2 regions of the Mesorhizobium sp. M8A.F.Ca.ET.057.01.1.1 genome follow, and region 2 is predicted to be linked to the other one. Evidence: predicted binding sites of a transcription regulator. Region 2 holds the regulator's gene; the other holds the start of a gene.
The links. The regulator LexA, encoded in region 2, represses DNA repair genes until DNA is damaged. The targets are predictions, from matches to a motif close to TGTTCNNNNTGTGTTCNG.
Positions count from the first base shown of each region.

Region 1: the regulator LexA is predicted to act here: its motif matches at 1,202-1,219, upstream of EJ077_RS28680 (DNA recombination protein RmuC).

Region 1 is NZ_CP034454.1:6,041,988-6,045,377, forward strand. It holds gene fmt (methionyl-tRNA formyltransferase) at 1-612, opposite strand, end outside; gene def (peptide deformylase) at 618-1,148, opposite strand; gene EJ077_RS28680 (DNA recombination protein RmuC) at 1,252-2,505, shown strand; gene EJ077_RS28685 (GFA family protein) at 2,773-3,177, opposite strand; gene EJ077_RS28690 (cation diffusion facilitator family transporter) at 3,286-3,390, opposite strand, start outside.
Region 2 is NZ_CP034454.1:3,203,301-3,206,690, forward strand. It holds gene EJ077_RS14955 (ComEC/Rec2 family competence protein) at 1-1,058, shown strand, start outside; gene lexA (transcriptional repressor LexA) at 1,052-1,795, opposite strand; gene EJ077_RS14965 (GntR family transcriptional regulator) at 2,207-2,980, opposite strand; gene EJ077_RS14970 (ABC transporter substrate-binding protein) at 3,134-3,390, shown strand, end outside.

The DNA of each region.
Region 1 (3,390 bases), 2.8 Mb from region 2:
GGCGTAAGTCACCCCTTCGGCCGCTTGCGCGGTAAATGTCAGGGTATTTTGTTCCAGCCGTGCCAACGCTTCCACCATCAGGGCAGCGCCAACACTCATCAATCGATCATGCAGATCGCCGGCTGTCATATCGGGGTCAATGGCGCATTTTTCAAGCAATCCCACTGGTCCGGTGTCCAGGCCCTCCTCCATGCGCATCACCATCATGCCGCTTGCCAGGTCTCCTGCCATGATGGCCCGCTGGATGGGGGCGGCGCCGCGCCAGCGCGGCAAAAGCGATGCATGGCCGTTGATGCAGCCGAGCCGGGGTGCCTCCAGAACCGCGCCGGGCAGAAGCAAACCATAGGCGACGACCACAGCGATATCGGCGCCGAGCGCAGCAAAGGCGGCCTGTTCGGCCTCGCCTTTCAACGATGCCGGCGTGCGCACCTCGATGCCCAACCGCTCGGCCTCGCGCTGCACCGGCGACGGCGTCAGCTCAAGCCCGCGCCGGCCCGCGGCGCGCGGCGGCTGCGTATAAACGGCTGCTATCTCGTGTCCAGCTTCAGCGATGGCGCGCAGAGTCGGCACCGAAAACTCCGGGGTGCCCATGAAGATGACGCGAAGGGGCATTTCCCCTATCCCACCAGTTTGCCCGGCGCCTTGTCCCTGGCGAGCTTCCTGAACTTCTTCACCACCATGTCGCGCTTCAGCTTCGAGATGTGGTCGATGAACAGCACGCCGTTGAGGTGGTCGATCTCGTGCTGCAGGCAGGTCGCCATCAGGCCCTCGGCCTCCATCTCCCGCAGTGTGCCGTCACGGTCGAGATATTTGACCCGCACCGAGGCCGGTCGTTCGACCTCGGCATAGTAATCCGGGATCGACAGGCAGCCTTCCTCGTAGACCGACCGCGCGTCGGCGCTTTCGAGGATCTCCGGGTTGATGAAGACGTGCGGCGCCGGCGTTTCGTCTTCCTTGGCAAGGTCGATCACCAGCATGCGCAGCGGTTCGCCGATCTGGATTGCCGCCAGCCCGATGCCGGGAGCGTCATACATGGTCGCCAGCATGTCGTCGGCCAGTTTGCGCAAGGGCGCGTCGACGCGCTCCACCGGCTTGGAAACCTGGCGCAGGATGGGGTCGGGAAGGATGATGAGCGGCTTGATCGGCATGGCGTTCCACCTAAGACCTCCAAGGAAAGGCGTCAACCGGTGCGCCTGAGCCTCGTTCCCGTTTTGATCTGTGCCAGCCCGCCGAATCGGCTATGCTGTCCACATGAATGATCTGAGCACCATCCTTTTGGAGCCTGTCGTACGGCTCGGCGCCTCGACAATCACGCTGGGCCACGCGCTGGCCTTCGGCGCCTTGCTGTTTCTCGGCTTGTTCGTGGCACTTGTCGTTGCGCTGTGGCGGTCGGCCAAGGCGCGCGCGGTCGCCGCCGCGGAGGCCGCCGACCATGCCCGCGACGCCGAGACCCGCATGGCTGGTATTTTGCAGTCGCAGGCGGAGATGCAGGGCCGGATGGGGGCCATCGCCGAAGTGTTCGGCGCCCGGCAGGCCGAATTGACGCAATCGATCGGCCAGCGCCTCGACGCCATGACCGGCCGCATCGGCCAGACCATGACCGAGCAGACCAAGTCCACGCATGAGAGCCTGGCGAAACTGCAGGAGCGGCTGGCGGTCATCGACACCGCGCAAGGCAACATCCAGTCGCTGGCCGGGCAGGTCGTGCAGCTGCAGGCGATCCTCTCCAACAAGCAGACGCGCGGGGCCTTCGGCCAGTCGCGCATGGAGGCGATCGTCGCCGACGGGCTGCCGCATGGGGCCTATGAATTCCAGGCGACGCTGTCGAACGGCAGCCGGCCGGACTGCCTGGTGAAAATGCCGAACGGCGCGCCGTCGCTTGCCATCGACGCCAAATTTCCGCTGGAAGCCTGGAATGCCATCCGCGCCGCCGACGGCATCGACCTGCAGAAGGTTGCGGCCCAGGCCTTTCGCCGCGACATCGAGGTCCATGTCCGCGACATTTCGGAAAAATACCTGCTCCAGGGCGAGACGCAGGACACGGCCTTCATGTTCGTGCCGTCGGAATCGGTGTTCGCCGAAATCCATGAGAATTTCGAAGCGGTCGTGCAGAAGGCGCACCGCGCCCGCGTCATCATCGTCTCGCCTTCGCTGCTGATGCTGTCGATCCAGGTCATCCAGGCGATCCTGAGGGATGCCCGCATGCGCGAGCAGGCGCATCTGATCCAGGGTGAAGTCATCAGGCTGATGGAAGACGTTCAGCGTGTCGACGAGCGGGTGCGCAAATTGCAGGGCCATTTCGGCCAGTCGGCCAAGGACATCGAAGATATCCTCGTCTCGACCTCGAAAGTGACCAAGCGCGGCCAGAAGATCGAGGCGCTGGAGTTCGGAGAAGGCGAAACCGAGGCGCCGCGTGGCGGCCCTGCCAGGGCCGAGCCCGCACCGCGCGTAGCCGATTCCAAGACCGGGCAGTTGAGGCTGCGGGTCGTCGAAGATGGAGAGTAGTCGCTCGACGCCAGAGATTAGCGAAGCGTCTATCCCATCGTCATTCTAGGGCGGAGCAAGGAGCGGAGCGACGCGCGCAGACCCCTGGAGCTGCTTCGCAGCCCAAGGAATCCATGCCGCGACCGCGGCGCGCCGCAACAGTGCAGAATTCCGTTCCGCGGCATCCTTCGGCAAGGTCGCGGCATGGATCCCCGAGTCAAGCCCGAGGATGACGAAGCGATAGGAGGCTTCGCTAATCGCAGAGGTCTTGTGGGAGCCTACTAACCCCTACTGCTCTTCTATCGTCGCCATGCCCTCGAATTCGGGCAGCCAGTGCAGCGCCGACCGGTGCCAGACCTGTCTTCTCGGGACGAGATTCTCGCGCTGACGCGCCGTGCCGACCCGGATGCCATAGACCTTCGGGCCTTCGCCAACCGACGTGGCGTAGAGATGTGACCCGCACTCGCCGCAGAAGCCTTGCGCCCGCTTGGCGCCGCTCGACCCGGTCTTGATGTAGACCTTCGGTGTGCCCTTGGTAATCCGGTATTGGTCCTCTGGCGCGCCAACTGTCACGCGAAAGGCTGTTCCGGTCAGTTGCTGGCAATCAGTGCAGTGGCAGATTCCGGTCTTCTCCGGGTCGACCTCCGCCTCGTAGGTGATGGCACCACAATGACAGCCGCCGTCAATCTTCATCGTCATTCCTCCAAATCGATCGGCTGATCTTAGCGACGCGGGGATGCGAGGCAACGGCGCGGCGCTGGTCTCAGGGCATGACCACGAAGAGGGTTTTCGGGATCATGCTCAACTTTCTTCGGACGCGGATTCGATCACCTTGCGCCGCTTTTCCCAGGTGCCCGTGGTCTGCGGCTTGACGAACAGCCGCGCGATCTCAGGCATTTCCTTCTT
Region 2 (3,390 bases):
CGGGCAAGACGAAGCCACCGCCGCCGAAGCGATCCCTTCCCGGGTTCCTGATGCGAAAATTCCTGCTGGCGACAGGTGGATTGGCCATGACGTCCATCATCGCCGGTAGCGCGACGGCGCTGTTCGCCATCTGGCATTTCCAGCGGGTGTCGCCGCTCAGCCTGTTCGCCAATCTGGCCGTCATGCCGATCGTGTCGCTGGTCGTCATGCCTTTTGCGGTCCTCAGTTCGCTGGCGATGCCCTTCGGTGCCGACGGTCCGTTTCTCTACGTGATGGGTAAAGGCCTGACAGCGATGATCGCCGTATCGTCATGGATATCGGAGCGCTCGCCAATCGATGGGGTAGGGCTGATCTCGCAGCAATCCGTGCTGCTGGTGGCCGTCGCGCTGGTCATCGCGACGATGGCGACGACCTGGCTGCGGCTCGCGGCGCTGCCATTCGCACTTGCCGGTCTGTTGACTGTGTCGGACATACGCACGCCCGATGTGCTGATCTCGGAAGACGCGCGGCTGGTCGCCCTGCCGATCGGCAATGGCGAACTGGCCGTCAACCGGGAACGTCCGAACGAATTCGCAGCCGACAACTGGAAACGCGCTCTGATCTCCGAAACAATCGTCAAACCGGAAATGTTCGACAAGGCGGACGGGCAATTCGATATTGCCGCTCCCACCGACCTGCCGCAGGGATCGCCGTTCTATTGCCGCGAAGGCCTTTGCCTTGCCAGGCACCCTTCCGGCGCGATCGTAGCCTATGTCGAGGATCGCAAGAACACCTGGAAAGCCTGCGCTTTCGCCGACCTGATCGTCGTCAATGATGCGACCGCCTATGACGCCTGCCACAATCCGCTGGTTCTCGTCGTCACGAAACGGCAACTCGCCCGCAAGGGAAGTGCTGCCGTCTTCTTCGATCCCCAGTCGGCTACAACTCCGGCTGCGATCGAATTCGCTGTCGAGGGACCATACCGGCCCTGGCACGAGCAGCGAAAATTCTCACGCGAGGCGAGGGGGCTGCCGCCCTATAAAAAGCCCGACAAGTCCGATGGCAAACCGTCTCAGTAGCGCCTGATCAGCCCGACAAGCTTGCCTTGTACCTTGACCCGGTCCGGCCCGAAAATGCGCGTTTCATAGGCGGGATTGGCGGCTTCGAGCGCGATCGAGGCGCCTTTACGGCGGAACCGCTTCAGCGTCGCTTCCTCCTCGTCGACCAGCGCCACGATGATTTCGCCCGGACTTGCCGTATCGGCATTGCGGATGATGACCGTGTCGCCGTCGAAGATACCGGCCTCGATCATCGAGTCGCCCTTGACCTCCAGCGCATAGTGCTCGCCGCCCATGATCATATCCGGCGGCACCGAGATCGAATGGGTCTGATGCTGGATGGCATCGATCGGCACACCGGCGGCGATACGGCCCATGACCGGGATGGACACGGCTGAAACCGCATCGTCGTCATTGCCGGCGGCAGGCAGGCGCGAAGGGGCCGTCACGGGCTTGAGCTGGCGGCCAAGATTGTTTTGACCAAGGCTGCCCTGGATGACGCTTGGCGAGAATTTCTTCGCCGCGTTCAGGCCGGGCGCGATCGAATCCGGAAGCCGCAGCACTTCCAGCGCACGCGCCCGATTGGGTAGCCGGCGAATGAAGCCGCGTTCCTCCAGCGCCGTGATCAGGCGATGAATCCCGGATTTGGAGGCAAGATCGAGCGCTTCCTTCATCTCGTCGAAGGAGGGCGGTATCCCGCTTTCCTTGAGCCGTTCGTGGATAAACATCAGCAGTTCATGTTGCTTGCGTGTCAGCATGGCGGCCCCCAAGGCATTGAACGAAGGTCTGAACCGGAATCGAAAAAACAAACCCAGAACAAACACTATCTGTTCCAGTTGTGTTCCGCAACCGTTTAAAGTTTAATGAAGTTGTTAAGGCGTCTGAAGTTTTTTGTCCGTGACCGCGCGCCGAAACCGACCTTTTCCGCCATCGGCAGGCTCATTGAAATCGTTATGGTTAATAGGCTGTGGCCCATCCTCTGCCCAGACTTGGCATCAGCCATTTCGGAAGGCTTTTGCCGGTCGGATCGTATAGTTTATCGGTCCGCTACTCGCGGAACGAAACGAAACCAAAACGCCAACGACTGGTGGCCTCGGGGCTGCGATGGACCCAGGCGTCCGGCCCCCTGCGACCAGCGCGTGCGAATAGGTGTCGCGGAAGCGCCGAAGTCATCCCGAACCCGCTTTCAAGCTGCCGGCGCGGGCGGCGTATTTGGTAGCGCCGCTGTCTTCGCTGTGGACATAGACGTGCAGGGTGTAGCCGATATGGGCCGCCATCAGTGCCTTGGCCCGCTCGACGTCACGATCGAGTGCCGCTTCCATAATCGCGGTATGATGTTCGATCGCAATCGCTTCGCGCAGTGCCTCCATCGCCTCTTCGTAGCCATCCTTGAGGCCGGCCGCGGCCCGCAATGTCGGCGCCAGACCAAGAAAACGATGATGCCGCCGCAGTTGATCCGAGATCGTCGAGCGGAAACGCAGCAGCCAATCGCATGTGGCGGCGCTCAGCAACGCCGCATGGAAAGCCTCGTGATTCTCGTCCCATTTGTCGACGGCCGCATCCGAGGGATCGTCGACCGCGGTCTTGCAACGGGAGAGCCGGTAGTGGGCGGTGACCACGGCATCCTCCCACTCCTTGCCGCCTTTCTCCATCGATTCGAGGAACAGCGGGATCTCGACCACCATCCTGGCGCGCGCCAGGTCCTCCAGTTCGGCTCGCGACACCGGAGCCACGGTAAAACCGCGGTTGCTGATGGCGGTGACCAGGCGTTCGGCCTCGAGCCGCGACAAGGCTTCGCGTAACGGCGTCCAGCCGACGCCATAGGTCCCTCGTAGCGCACTCAGCTTCAGCGGGGCGCCGGGCATGAGGCGCGTGGTCAGGATATCGCGCCGCAACAGCTGATAGGCTGCCTCCGTCTTTGTGGAGCTCGTTTTGTCCTGCATCGCGGTCCGTCCAGCGTCGGGCCTGCGAAAATTATATATGAAGTTGGGTCATGGCAAGAATTATATATAATGTTTGACACGCAGCGAGGGACTGACCATGATCGCTGCAAGTGCGGCCCGATGGGCGGCACCAATCAAATCTGGGAGGAAATGATGTTGAAGTCGAAATCTGCTTGGCTGTCGGGATTGGCCCTGGCAGGGGCATTGATCATCAGCGCCGGCAGCGCCGCCGCCGACCAGATACGCGTCGGCATTGCCAATTTCGGCGAGCATCCCCAGCTCAACGCCGCCATAGCCGGCTTCAAGAAGGCGCTGACGGACAATGGCTTCGTCGAGGGCAAGGACGTCGTCTACACGGAAAGCCATACCAATTTCGATGCATCGCTGGTGCCGCAGATGATTGCCAAGCT